DNA from 3 places in the Streptomyces sp. NPDC093225 genome. Region 1 is predicted to be linked to each of the others. Evidence: riboswitches for the same ligand, from Rfam matches in the RefSeq annotation. Region 1 holds a riboswitch; each other region holds the start of a gene.

Region 1 (4,177 bases):
ACGATGCTCCAGGCGGCGCGCAAGGGGCTCTTCGCGCAGATGGTCGTGGCGCCGCTGCTGCAGAAGCACCGGATCCTGACCCAGGTCTCGGGCGACCACCTGGAGGTCATCAAGCTGATCCCGCCGCTGGTCATCGACGAGGCGGACGTGGACCGGTTCGTGACCGCCTTCCGTGCGGTGATGGACGAGGCGCACGGTGGGGGCGGGCTGATGTGGGAGTTCGGGCGGATGCTGGTGAAGCAGGCGGTCAACGGCGGGCGGTGAGGGGGGGCGGGGAAGTGGCCGGGTGGGCGCGCGGGGGAGTCGGCGGCCGGGTGAGCACGCCGGGGAGGGCGGGTGACCCGCCTCCCCGGCGCGGCCGCGGGCCGCGGTGCGCTCAGACCAGCAGGCGGGCGCGCAGCCGCTCGCGGGTGTCGTGGGTGAGGCCGAGGCCCTCGGCCAGGTAGCCCTCGACGCCGCCCCAGGTCTCCTGGATGGCCCCGAACGCGCCCTCGAGGTACTCGACCCGGGCGTCGAACAGGGGGCTCAGCAGCCGCGTGACCTCGGGGGAGCGGGCCGGGACGCCGGGGCGCGGGCGGACCACGTAGCGGCGGTGCGGGGCGTTCGACTCGAGGTAGTCCGCCAGGATCGCGTCGCGTTCCACGCCGAGGGCGAGCAGGGTCACCGCCATCGACAGGCCGGCCCGGTCCTTGCCGGCCGCGCAGTGCATGAGCGCCGGCACGTTGTCCTCGGCGAGGGCGTGGACGATGCGGCCGTGCTCGGCGGTCCGGGTGCGCACGAGTCTGCGGTACCAGGCGACCATCCCGGCCTCGCCCTTGCCGTCGCCGAGTTCGGTGCGCAGCCGGACCACGTCCTCGGAGCGGACCGTGGCCCAGAACTCCTTCCCGTCGCCGACGTCGGAGAGCGGGATGCTGACGTGGCGGACGCCGGGGAGTTCGACGTCCCGGCCCTCGATGAGGGTGTCCTCTTCGTTGCGGAAATCGAAGATGGTGTGGAGTCCGAGTGATGCGAGATATTCCGCATCGTTTTCAGTGGCATGAGCGAGATGTCCGCTTCGGTACAGAAGTCCTGTACGTACGTGTCGTCCGTCGACGGTCGGAAGGCCGCCCACGTCGCGGAAGTTGCGCACTCCGGTCAGCTCCGGCTCGCCCGTGGGCGCCTGGGGTATCTGCTGGGTCACAAGGGACTCCTTGCGGCTCGAGTGATGTCCGAATTGCACTACTTGGCGTCAAGTTACCGCAATGTGGCGGCAGATGGAGCCCCTCTCGTGAGCAGGATCATACGGTGACCGTCTGTGGCCGGTATGGAAGCCTGAATTCCGTTCTGTGCAGGCCCGTTAAGACTGCGCAATAGACGGAGTGTGACCGGAATTCCGGCGATCATTCACCGGAGGGAATCCGCTCGGGAATTCGAAGCTTGTTCCGCTCCGAGGTGCTCGATTACGGTCGCGATCGATCCGGGCGGAACGCCAAATCCTGCCGCCGCCCGATGGACCGCACCCGATCACTCGTCCGGCAGGAGCGGGGGAACCAGTTACACCGCCGTTTCCGGATCTTTCTCCGGAGTTCCGGATCTCCGTCCGGGCTTCCGGATCTTCTTCCGGACGGCTCGGGGTGAAGTCGCGATCACACGCGGCCGGGCACCTCCAGCCCGAACCCGACAGCTCACCTCGCAGGCGCCGGAGAGGAATTCGCCATGCCCGGAAAGGGTAAGCACCGCCGACCGAAGTCCAGCCCGCTCGCCCGGGGCTTCGCCGCCGCCGGCACCGGCGGCGCCGCCCTCGCGCTGCCCCTGATCGGCGCCGCGGGCGCCCACGCCGCGGCTCCGGCCGCTGCTCCCGCCGCTGCTCCGGCCGTCGCTCCCGCGGCTGTGACGGCTGCGGTTGCGGCTCCGGCTCCGGCCGCGGCCCGGTCCACGTACACCGTCGTGCCCGGCGACTGCCTCTCGGAGATCGCCGCGGAGCACCACGTGGCGGGTGGCTGGCAGAAGCTGTACGCCGACAACCGCCGGGCCGTCGGCGCCGACCCGTCCCTGATCCACCCCGGTCTGGAGCTCAGCCTGGCCGGCCGGGGCGCTGCACCGGAGTCTCCCGCCGGGCACGGGGCCGGTACCGCGCCGAAGGCCGGTACCGGGTCGAAGACCGGGGCCCAGGCCGCTCCGAAGAAGGCCCCGGCTGCCGCGCAGCGGTCCGCCGCCCCGCAGACCGCCAGCCGCTCCGCCGCCCGCCCGGCCGCCGCGCCGGCGTCCGCCGCAGCCGCGGCCGCCGTCGCATCCGCCCCGAGCTTCGTCGTCCCGGTCAGCGCCGCCATCACCACCCCGTACCACCTGGGCGGCAGCATGTGGTCCAGCGGCTACCACACCGGCATCGACTTCGCGGTCGGCACCGGCACCTCCGTCCACGCCGTGGGCGCGGGCACCGTGGTCTCCGCCGGCTGGGCGGGCGCCTACGGCAACGAGGTGATCATCCGGCACGCCGACGGCCGCTACTCGCAGTACGGCCACCTGTCGTCGCTCAGCGTCTCGGCCGGCCAGACCGTGCGCGTGGGCGAGGTCGTCGGCCTCTCGGGTTCGACGGGCAACTCCACCGGCCCGCACCTGCACTTCGAGATCCGCACCGGTCCCAGCTACGGCCAGGACGTCGACCCGCTGGCCTACCTGAGGGCCAAGGGCGTCAACGTCTGAGGCGCGTTCCGGGGAGGGGGCGAGCGGCGGGGTCGGCACCGAGGAGGGGTGCCGGCGCCGCCGCTCGGTCCGGAGGGCGGGTCCGGTCGCGGGCGACGCTTTCCGGCCAAACTGACCGGGTGGTCCATATCACCCTGCGTCAACCCCTCCTTACGGTCGCGTAGGTCACATCCTTCGGTGAAGGATGTCGTTCCGTGGCAGGCGATTCGACACCATCAGCAGATCAGGCACCCGTAACTCCTCTTCCTCCCATCGGCTCCTACGCGGCGATCGGCGACAGCTTCACCGAGGGCGTCGGCGACCCCGGCCCCGACGGCGCCTTCGTCGGCTGGGCCGACCGGCTGGCCGTACTCCTGGCCGACCGGCTCCCCGAGCACGAGTTCCGGTACGCCAACCTCGCCGTCCGCGGCCGGCTCCTCGACCAGATCGTGGCCGAGCAGCTTCCGCGGGCCAAGGGGCTCGCCCCCGAGCTCGTCACCTTCTGTGCGGGCGGCAACGACATCATCCGGCCGGGCAGCGACCCCGACGCGGTCGCCGAGCGCTTCGAGGCGGCCGTGGCCGACCTCGTGGGCGCCGTCCCGACCGTGATGATCACCACGGGCTTCGACACCCGCGGCGTACCGGTCCTGCGCCACCTGCGCGGCAAGGTCGCCACGTACACCGCGCACGTCCGTGCCATCGCCGACCGTTACGACTGCCCGGTCCTCGACCTGTGGTCGCTCAAGTCCGTCCAGGACCGGCGCGCGTGGGACCACGACCGGCTCCACTTGTCCCCGGAGGGCCACACCCGGGTCGCGCTGCGGGCCGCCCAGGTCCTCGGGCTGGACGTACCGGCCGACCCCGACCAGCCCTGGCCGCCGGAGCAGCCGCGCGGCTCCGCCGAGGTCACCCGCGACAACATCCAGTGGGCGCGCGAGCACCTGGTGCCGTGGATCGGGCGCCGACTGCGCGGCGAGTCCTCGGGCGACAACGTGGAGCCCAAGCGCCCGGATCTGCTGCCGCTGTAGCGGGGTCGGTCCCGTGGGGTTCGGTTCCGGCCCCGGTGGGGTCGGGTGCCGGCCCCGGTGGGGTTCGGTGTCCGTGCGGACCGGGTGGGGCGACCACCCGACCGGGCCAAACGTGCTGTTCCGACCGGGCGAACGTGCCGGGCCGCCCGGGGCGGCCGGCATGACCGCCCCGGCCGGGGGGAACGGCCACGGTGAACCGGACGACCGGATTCCCGGCGGCTGGAATCCTTCGGCCGGGTCCCGCGTTGGGAAGGGCAGAGACACCCCGTCCACCCGCTCTCACCAGCACCCACCGTCCCAGGAGGCGCCTTGTCCGGCTCACGTTCCCTGCGAGCAGGGCTGCGCGCACTGCGGCCCGAGGCCTTCGGCGCGGATCCGTCCGGCGAACGGATGGAGCGCATCCGCCGCTCGCCGAACTTCGCCGACGGCGTCTTCCAGAACCCGCTCGGGGCCCGGCGCGGCCCCTCCGGCTCCATGCTGGAGTTCGC
Region 2 (4,177 bases), on a different contig from region 1:
CAGGTTCGGGGCGAAGCCGCCCTCGTCGCCGAGGCCGGTGGACAGGCCCTTGGACTTCAGCACGGACTTGAGGGTGTGGTAGACCTCGGTGCCCCAGCGCAGGGCCTCGGAGAAGGACTCCGCGCCGATCGGGGCGATCATGAACTCCTGGATGTCCACGTTGGAGTCGGCGTGCGAGCCGCCGTTCAGGATGTTCATCATCGGAACGGGCAGCAGGTGCGCGTTCGGGCCGCCGAGGTAGCGGAACAGCGGCAGGTCCGAGGCCTCGGACGCGGCGTGCGCCACGGCCAGGGAGACGCCGAGGATCGCGTTGGCGCCGAGCGAGCCCTTGTTGTCGGTCGCGTCCAGGTCGAACATGGCCTGGTCGATCAGGCGCTGCTCGGTGGCGTCGTAGCCGACCAGCTCGGGGCCGATCTGCTCGATGACGGCGAGGACGGCCTTCTCGACGCCCTTGCCCTGGTAGCGGTTCGGGTCCCCGTCGCGGAGCTCAATGGCCTCGAACGCACCGGTGGAGGCACCGGAGGGAACGGCAGCACGGCCGGTGCTGCCGTCGTCGAGGCCGACCTCGACCTCGACCGTGGGGTTGCCTCGGGAGTCCAGGATTTCCCGGGCTACGACGACGTCGATGGACGGCACGAGCATCTCCTTCTGGGATGTGACGCTAGGTGTGCGGTGGCGCCTGGGCCGTGGGACCGACCCAGCCGGACTAGAGCCTAACCGGCTCCGGGGCATCGGCCAGCCGACCGCCCGGGTCCTGGGACGAAAAAGGGGCTGAATACCCGCCTTCCAGGACATACGGCCCTTGATCAAGAGCACTCCGGAGGCCCTGACGGCCTTTCGGGGACCCCCGGGCTGCGCCGAACATACGTCCGCCCGGCGCGTCGGGGGGAGGACGCGCCGGGCGGACGTGCTTGCACCGGGTGAGCAGATCTCCGCTCAGGAGAGCTTCGAGAGCCGCTCAGAGGGCTTCGGCTCCGGTCAGGAGAGCTTCAGCATCTGGCCCGGGTAGATCAGGTCGGCATCGGTGACGATGTCCTTGTTGAGCTCGAAGAGCTTCTCCCAGCCGCCCTTGACCTGCTGGGCGTCGGCGATGGTGCCGAGGGTGTCGCCGGCCTTCACCTCGTAGGAGCCGTCGCCCTTCTTGATGACGCCGGAGGACGCCGGCTTCGGGGCCTCGGAGGTGCGGGCGGAGCGGGTCGTCGGGGTCGACTCGGAGGAGCGGGTGCTCTTCTTCGCGGTCGACTTCGAGGACTTGGAGCTCTTGGAGGACTTCGTGGACGTGGAGCCGTCGGAGCCCTTGTAGGAGGCGCCGGACAGGCCCACGCCGCAGCTCGGCCAGGCACCCTTGCCCTGGGCGGCCAGAACCTTCTCGGCCACGGCTATCTGCTGGGACTTGGAGGCCTGGTTGGCCTGCGGGGCGTAGGAGGTGCCGCCGTACGCCGCCCAGGTGGACGCGGAGAACTGCAGGCCGCCGTAGTAGCCGTTGCCGGTGTTGATGGACCAGTTGCCACCGGACTCGCACTGCGCGACGCGGTCCCACTCGGAAGCGGTGGCGGCGCTGGCCGAACCGGCGGCCATCAGCGGAGCGGCGACGACCGCACCGGCGACGCCGACGAGGGCGGCGGTACGGGCGGCCTTGGACGCACGGCGGTGCTTGCCCTTGCTGGAAGACAGCATGGAAGGTCTCCTCACCGACGCCTGCGAGGTGAGCTGTCGGGTTCGGGCGAGTGAGTTGCCCGGCCTCGCGACCTAGCGCGTGGCTTCACCCCTAGCCGGTTCCGTGACCGTCTCTCAACGGCCGGGCCCGGCAAAAATCTTGGGTCCCCCGCTCCTGCCTACGGCGCTTACGCGTCGACTGTTCCCTTGCGTCCGGTGGCAGGACTCGGCGTGCGGTCGAAGGGGCTCGCGGTGGCGAGCGGTCAGACCGTAGGCAGAGGTCTCCCCGATGTTCAAGGTGGGACATCGGGGAGAAACCGCTCGTACTTGCCTTCCGGGAACCGGCGTTTGCGCAGGTGGGAGGGGGCTTGCGCACACCTCCCGGACGCAACACGCCAGTTGACGGCCTGAGACTCATGTCTCACTCGCGCCAAACCCGGACATTCAACGCGTACCGGGTGTCCCGACTGCGCCCGAACTGCCCCTACTTCTGCCCGAGGTGGAGGCTCTGTCCCGGCTTGATGAGGTCCGCGTCATCCCCGATGAGCTGCTCGTTCGCCTTGTAGAGGGCATCCCAGCCGCCCTTGAGGCCCTTCTCGTCCGCGATCTCCGAGAGGCTGTCGCCGGGCTGCACGGTGTACGTCGGGTCGGTGGTGGTCTCCGTAAGGGTGGAGACGTCGTTCCCGGACGCGCCGTCAGCTGCACCCGGGTCATCATTCGCGGCGTGACGTCCCGTTGCGGCGAATATGTCCGATTCGGTTCCGGGTCCCTCGAGGGCCGGGGTGCCGCGGTGCTTGCCGGTGGCGCCGTCGGCGGTCTGGCCGGGGTCCGACGGGGTGCCGGTCGGGGTCTCGGGGGTGCCGGGGGTGCCCGGGGTGCCGGTCGGGACGTCGGGGGTGCCGGGCGTACCGGGCGTACCGGGCGTACCGGGGACGGTGGGCGTGCCCGGCGTGCCCGGCGTGCCCGGCGTGCCGGGGGTACCGGGAGTCCCCGGCGTCGTGGGCGCGGACGGCGAGGCGGGGTCCGTCGGACCGCCCGGGGTCGCGGGCGTCGTCGGCGTCGAGGGCGTCGTCGGCGTGGTGGCGCCGGGGCTCGGGGTGCCCGGGGCGGCGGGCTCGGTCGGCTCGGCCGGGGTCTCCGTGCCCTGGTCGGGGCGGACCGGGGCCGGGGTGACCGGCTTGCCCTCGTCCTCCAGGCCGGCGTCGACCTTGGCCTTCGGGCCGCCCTTCGTCAGGCCGGCCGGGCCCGCGCACATCGGCCAGGCCGACGGGCCCTGGGCGGCGAGCACCCGCTCGCCGACGGTGATCTGCTGCGAACGACTGGCGAGGTCGGCACGGGCGGCGTAGGCGAGGCCGCCGTTGCCCTCCCAGACTTCCTGGGTGAACTGCAGTCCGCCGTAGAAGCCGTTGCCGAGGTCGGCGCTCCAGGCGCCGCCGCTCTCGCACTCGGCGACCTTGTCCCAGGTGGTGGTGTCGGCGGCGGAGGCGCTGGTGGCCGCGAGCAGCGGCAGCGCGAGGGCGGAGCCGGTGACTCCAGCCGTGACGACGATCGCGGGGGCCTGGCGGGGCCGACGGTGGCGGCCGTTACCGGAGCGCATGCGTGAGGGCCTTTCGTGGCGGCAAGGGGGCGACCGCGAACCTAGCCGGGTTCGAACGGATGTCACAAGTCGATGCAGCGCAGATCACGTTGAGATCACGAAACTGAGGAATGCTCAGTTCCGCTCCGTGTCGGAATCCCTACGGGCCGTCTATCGGCGCCCAGTTGAGCCCGTTACGTCCCCCCGGCGCGGCGCACGGCGCCCCTCGGGCCGGTTTCCGGAGGGAAATCTTCCTTAAGGGAACCGTCACGCTCCTTCCGGCGTGAAGGTGACCGGGAGGGTGCGCAGCCCGCGCATGATGAGCCCGCCCCGCCAGCGGAGTTCGGCCGGCTCGACGGCGAGTCGCAGGTCGGGCAGGCGCGTCAGGAGCGTGGCCAGCGCGGTCTGCCCCTCCAGGCGCGCGAGCGGCGCGCCGAGGCAGTAGTGGATGCCGTGGCCGTAGCCGAGGTGCTGGTTGTCGGAGCGGGCGAGGTCGAGGGTGTCGGGTTCGGCGAAGCGCGCCGGGTCGCGGTCGGCCGCCGCGAGCACGACCAGTACCGGGTCGCCGGTGCCGACCGACTGCCCGCCGAGGGTCAGGGGCTCGGTGGCGAACCGCCACGTGGCGAGCTCGACCGGGCCGTCGTAGCGGAGGAGCTCCTCGACGCCCGTGGCCAGCAGGTCCGTCTCGCCGGCGGCGAGGGAGGCCTGCAGCCGGTCGCGCTCGCGGGGGTTCATGAAGAGGGAGTGCAGGCCGTTCCCGATGAGGTTGACGGTCGTCTCGAAGCCCGCGAAGAGCAGGATGAAGGCCATCGCGGCGGCCTCGTTCTCCGTGAGGTGCTCGCCGTGGTCGCTGGCCCGGATGAGACCGGAGATCAGGTCGTCGCCCAGATCGTCCCGTTTGCGGTGGATCAGGTCGACCAGGTAGCTCCGCATCTGCTTGACCGA
Region 3 (4,177 bases), on a different contig from region 1:
CTCTTCCGGCGTATCCAGAACTGAAACCCGCCCTCCGGTCAGGGCCCGGACCGCTACCGTCGTGGCGTGTTCCGGGTCCTGTCTCGTGCGTCCATCGGGCTGCTCGCGGCCGCCGGAGTGCTGATCCTCGAACTCGTTCGGGAACAGACCGGCACCCAGGGGTTCCTCGTCGGCCTCGGTCTCGCCGTCCTGCCGGTGCCACCGCTGATGGCGGTGTTCCACTGGCTGGGGCGGACGCGGCCGGGGGGCGGCGTCTGGCCGCAGCACCTGTTCGCCTTCGTCTGGGGGGCCTGCGCCGCGGCGCTGATCGCCATAGTGGCGAACAGCTTCGCCACCCGGTGGATATCCGCGGCGGCCGACCCGGCGGAGGCCGACCTGCTGGGCTCCGTGGTGATCGCCCCGGTGGTGGAGGAGTTCGCGAAGGCGGGCGCGCTGCTGCTGGTGTTCCTGTTCCGGGGGCGGGAGTTCAGGGGGGTCGCGGACGGGATCGTGGTGGCCGGGTTCACCGCGACCGGCTTCGCGTTCACCGAGAACATCCTCTACCTCGGCAACGCCTTCGGGCAGGACCTGGGCACCGGTACGTCCGTCATGGGATCGGTGACCGCCGCGACCTTCTTCGTCCGGGCGGTGCTGTCGCCCTTCGCGCACCCGCTGTTCACGGTGTGGACCGGGCTCGGCTTCGGCTGGGCGGCGTACGGGTACGCGTACGGGCCGGGGCGGGGGGTCGGGCGCGGACGCCGGGCCCGGACCTGGCCGCCGGCGGCGGGGCTGGCGGCGGCCATGGCCGTGCACGCTCTGTGGAACAGCTCCTCGGAGTTCGGCGAGTACGGCTTCTACGTCGTCTACGGGACCGTGATGGTGCCGGTCTTCGGCCTGCTGGCGTGGCTGGCGGTGCGGACCCGGCGGTGGCCGGGGGCCGTCTTCGTCCCCGCTATGCGTTCACCCCGCGGTCGGCCAGCCAGGCCAGCGGGTCCGCCGTCGCTCCGTCGATCCGCACTTCGAGGTGCAGGTGGGGGCCGGTGACGTTGCCGGTGGCGCCGACCCGGCCGATGGTCTGGCCGGTCTCGACGGTGCCCGAGGCGACCGAGATCGAGGACAGGTGGCAGTACCAGAGCTCGGTGCCGTCCTGGAGCTTGAGGACGATGCGGTAGCCGTACGGGCCCGACCAGCCGGCGGAGGTGATGGTGCCGCCGTGCACGGCCTTGACCGGGGTGCCGGTCGGGGCGGCGAAGTCGAGGCCGGTGTGGTGGCCGGAGGACCACATCGAGCCGGCGTCGCCGTAGTGCGAGGTCAGCGTGTACGAGGAGGTGGGGAGGGTGTAGGAGCCGGCCAGCTTCGCGAGCCGCTCCTTCTCCGCCTTCTCCGCGGCGGCCTTCTCCTCGGCGGCCTTCTCGGCAGCGGCCTTCGCGGCGGCCGCGGCCTCGGCCTGCTCGCGGGCCGCCTCGGCCTCCGCCTTCGCCTTGGCCGCGGCGGCCTCCTCGGCGGCGCGCTGGGCGGCGGCCTTGGCCTCGGCGGCCGCGGCGTCGGCCTGCGACTCGGCCTGCTGGAGGATCCGGTTGCGCAGCGCCTCGCCGGCGTCGGTGCCCCGCGCGGCCTGGGCGGGGGTGACCCCGGCGCCGGTGAGCGGGGCTGCGACGGCGGTGGTGGTCCCGGGTGCGTCCGCGTGGCCGGTGAGCGCGTCGGGGAGGACGTCGGGCAGCTCGTCCGGGAGCAGCGAGGGGATGGATATCGCGACCGGGGGCTTGTCCTGGGCGGTGGCGATGCCACCCGCGCCGACGGCGGCGATGATGCCGACGCCGAGGACGGTGGAGCTGCGGGCCAGGCCGTTGCGCTGCTTGACGACGCGGTGGCGGCCGCCGGCGGGGCGTACGGAGTCCTCGGTGGGGTTCCACTCGCCCCACGCGCCGGCGCCCTCGGGGGCGGCGGGGTCCGTGGAGGACGGGGGGATGTCGGCGGCAGGCCCGTTGGACGCCACGGGGGCGCTCCTTTCCTTCCTTCTTCGCCTACCGGGTTAGCTGACGGGTTCGGAGCAGGAAGGTCTCCTACGGGCCGGCGGGCCCGATGCACCCCATGGTGGTGGTTCCCCGGTTCCCTCACGGGATTCGGCGCGCACGCGCGCGGTGCCGTCACTGACGACGGCTGGGACAGCCGCGCTGCGTTATCGAACGGTAATAGACAACGGTGAGTGATTCCAAGCGCCGCGCCATGATCCTTCCGGTCAACTCAGCAGTACGTGACCGACTTTGGCCACGACTTATGCCCTACCACAGGAAAAATAGGGACGAGTTGCCGCCCCGGAGGGTCTCCGCGCGGCCGGATCCCACCCCTGACGCACCTTCAGCAGCTGTGCGGAGCGCGCCCTTTCGGCTACGGAACGTGGTGGACGGTGCGCGGACACGACGAAGGCCCGGATCCCATGGATCCGGGCCTTCGTCTTCAGTAGCGGGGACAGGATTTGAACCTGCGACCTCTGGGTTATGAGCCCAGCGAGCTACCGAGCTGCTCCACCCCGCGTCGGTGACACCAGCTTACGCCATCCGAGCGGGTGCTCGGCACCACCTCCGCGGGGCGGCCCGCCGCGGCGGCCGCGGAGCCCGGTCCGACCCGGGCCCCGCGGCCGCCGGAAGGGCCGTCAGACCTGCGCCCAGCCGCGCAGCGCCGGGTGCCGCAGCACCTGGTCCACCACCGCCCGGGCCGCGGCCGCCCCGCCCGGCCCCGGCGGGACCGCCGGGGGCGCCGGGGTCGCCGGGGGCGTGAGGCTCAGGGTCGCCCAGCCGGCCGCGCACTCCCGCAGGGTGGCGCGCCACCCTGCGGGCAGCAGCGCGATCAGCCGTACGGCGGCCGTCTCGGCGGCGGCCCCGGCCGGGGCCAGGTCGGTGACCTCGATGCGCACCAGGGTGCTCGTCCCGTACGCGCCGGGCGCCGGAGCGGTCATCGTCCGGCGGCCACGGGCAGGCCGAGCGCGTCCAGGAAGGGCAGCGCGGGCCGGTCCGCACCCGCCAGCGCGCCCAGCACGGCCAGCACGCCGGCGGCACCGGTGGCCAGGTCCGCCGACAGCCGCAGCGAGTGCTCGCCGAGGAACGCCAGCCGGCCGTCGTGCGGTACGGCGTGCCAGCCCAGGCCCGCGAACTGCGCCCGCAGGGTGTCCCGGGCGGCGGTGCTGCCGTCGAAGGTGTGCAGCAGCGCCGCCATGGCGCCGGCCCGGCCGGTGTAGAGGCCGATGCCGGGGTGGTAGTCCGTGGTCAGGTCGGTGCGCATCGCCTCGTAGACCGCGGTGAGCTCCGGGTCCTGCCGGTGCCGCAGCAGCTCGTGCAGGGCGATGACCTGGCCGGCGCTGCCGCAGGCGATGTGCGGCCCGCGCCAGGGCGCCTGCTCCAGCACCTCGGGCCCGCCGGGCAGCCGGCCCGACTCGGTGAGGTCGTGGCGCAGGATGCGGGCGGCCGCCTCGACCAGCCGCTCGTCCGCGACCGGTCCGCCCGCCTCCCGGGCCAGCTGGTCGTGCACCCGCAGCAGGAACAGCGCCTGGCCGGCGCCCCCGTAGAGCAGGCCCGGCAGGTGCCGCTTGGCCTTGCGGTCGGCGGCGGCCTCCGGGTCGGCCACGGGCAGGTCCGCGGCACCCATCAGGATCCGCTCGGCCAGGGTGACCGCCAGGATCCGGGCGTCCTCGGCGCGTCCCAGGGCGAGCAGCGCCAGGCCCAGTCCGGCCGTACCGGAGTTGAGGCCGTCCCCGGCCTCGTCGCAGGGCAGCGCGGCCGCGCGGTCCATGAACTCCGCGGCCTCGGCGTGGCGGCCGAGCCCGGCCAGCACGCAGGCGATGCCCGAGAGCCCGTCGTACAGGCCCGGGCGCGGGTCCTCCAGTTCGCGGGCGGCGGTGACCAGCCAGTCCACGTGCTCCTCGGGCACCGGCAGGCCCGCGTTGTGCAGGGCCCACAGCACGCCCGCGGCACCGTGCGCCACCGCGACCCCGCCACCGGGGTGCGCGAACTGCTCGATGTCGCCGGGGAAGAGCCGGTCGGTGCGCTCGGGGGTGGCGGTGGCCAGGATGCCCTCGCCCACCCGCTCGGCCAGGGCGGCCAGCCCCTCCGCCTCGACCAGCGCGTCGGGCGCGGCCGCGGGCAGGCTCCACAGCGGCCGGACCACGTCCGCCGCCCCGGGCAGTTCCAGCTCGGCGCCGAGG

Evidence for each region. Region 1 has a riboswitch for cyclic di-AMP ahead of ACIQCH_RS21610 (LysM peptidoglycan-binding domain-containing M23 family metallopeptidase). Riboswitches for the same ligand answer to the same signal wherever they lie in the genome.
Region 2: another riboswitch for cyclic di-AMP. It lies ahead of ACIQCH_RS08245 (transglycosylase family protein); the one in region 1 lies ahead of ACIQCH_RS21610 (LysM peptidoglycan-binding domain-containing M23 family metallopeptidase).
Region 3: another riboswitch for cyclic di-AMP. It lies ahead of ACIQCH_RS04045 (M23 family metallopeptidase); the one in region 1 lies ahead of ACIQCH_RS21610 (LysM peptidoglycan-binding domain-containing M23 family metallopeptidase).

Annotation. Positions count from the first base shown of each region.
Region 1 covers NZ_JBIVNX010000023.1:67,988-72,164, reverse strand. Annotated here, with positions in the region: gene ACIQCH_RS21620 (aspartate aminotransferase family protein) at 1-264, shown strand, start outside; gene ACIQCH_RS21615 (tyrosine-protein phosphatase) at 377-1,180, opposite strand; cyclic di-AMP (ydaO/yuaA leader) riboswitch at 1,487-1,691, shown strand; gene ACIQCH_RS21610 (LysM peptidoglycan-binding domain-containing M23 family metallopeptidase) at 1,696-2,682, shown strand; gene ACIQCH_RS21605 (SGNH/GDSL hydrolase family protein) at 2,877-3,689, shown strand; gene ACIQCH_RS21600 (MBL fold metallo-hydrolase) at 3,999-4,177, shown strand, end outside.
Region 2 covers NZ_JBIVNX010000006.1:40,511-44,687, forward strand. Annotated here, with positions in the region: gene eno (phosphopyruvate hydratase) at 1-642, opposite strand, end outside; gene ACIQCH_RS08245 (transglycosylase family protein) at 979-1,677, opposite strand; cyclic di-AMP (ydaO/yuaA leader) riboswitch at 1,681-1,853, opposite strand; gene ACIQCH_RS08250 (transglycosylase family protein) at 2,141-3,253, opposite strand; gene ACIQCH_RS08255 (cytochrome P450) at 3,500-4,177, opposite strand, start outside.
Region 3 covers NZ_JBIVNX010000003.1:17,915-22,091, forward strand. Annotated here, with positions in the region: gene trmB (tRNA (guanosine(46)-N7)-methyltransferase TrmB) at 1-24, shown strand, start outside; partial or broken gene ACIQCH_RS04040 (PrsW family intramembrane metalloprotease) at 67-906, shown strand; gene ACIQCH_RS04045 (M23 family metallopeptidase) at 932-1,975, opposite strand; cyclic di-AMP (ydaO/yuaA leader) riboswitch at 1,986-2,118, opposite strand; tRNA gene ACIQCH_RS04050 (tRNA-Met) at 2,441-2,514, opposite strand; gene ACIQCH_RS04055 (hypothetical protein) at 2,633-2,935, opposite strand; gene lanKC (class III lanthionine synthetase LanKC) at 2,932-4,177, opposite strand, start outside.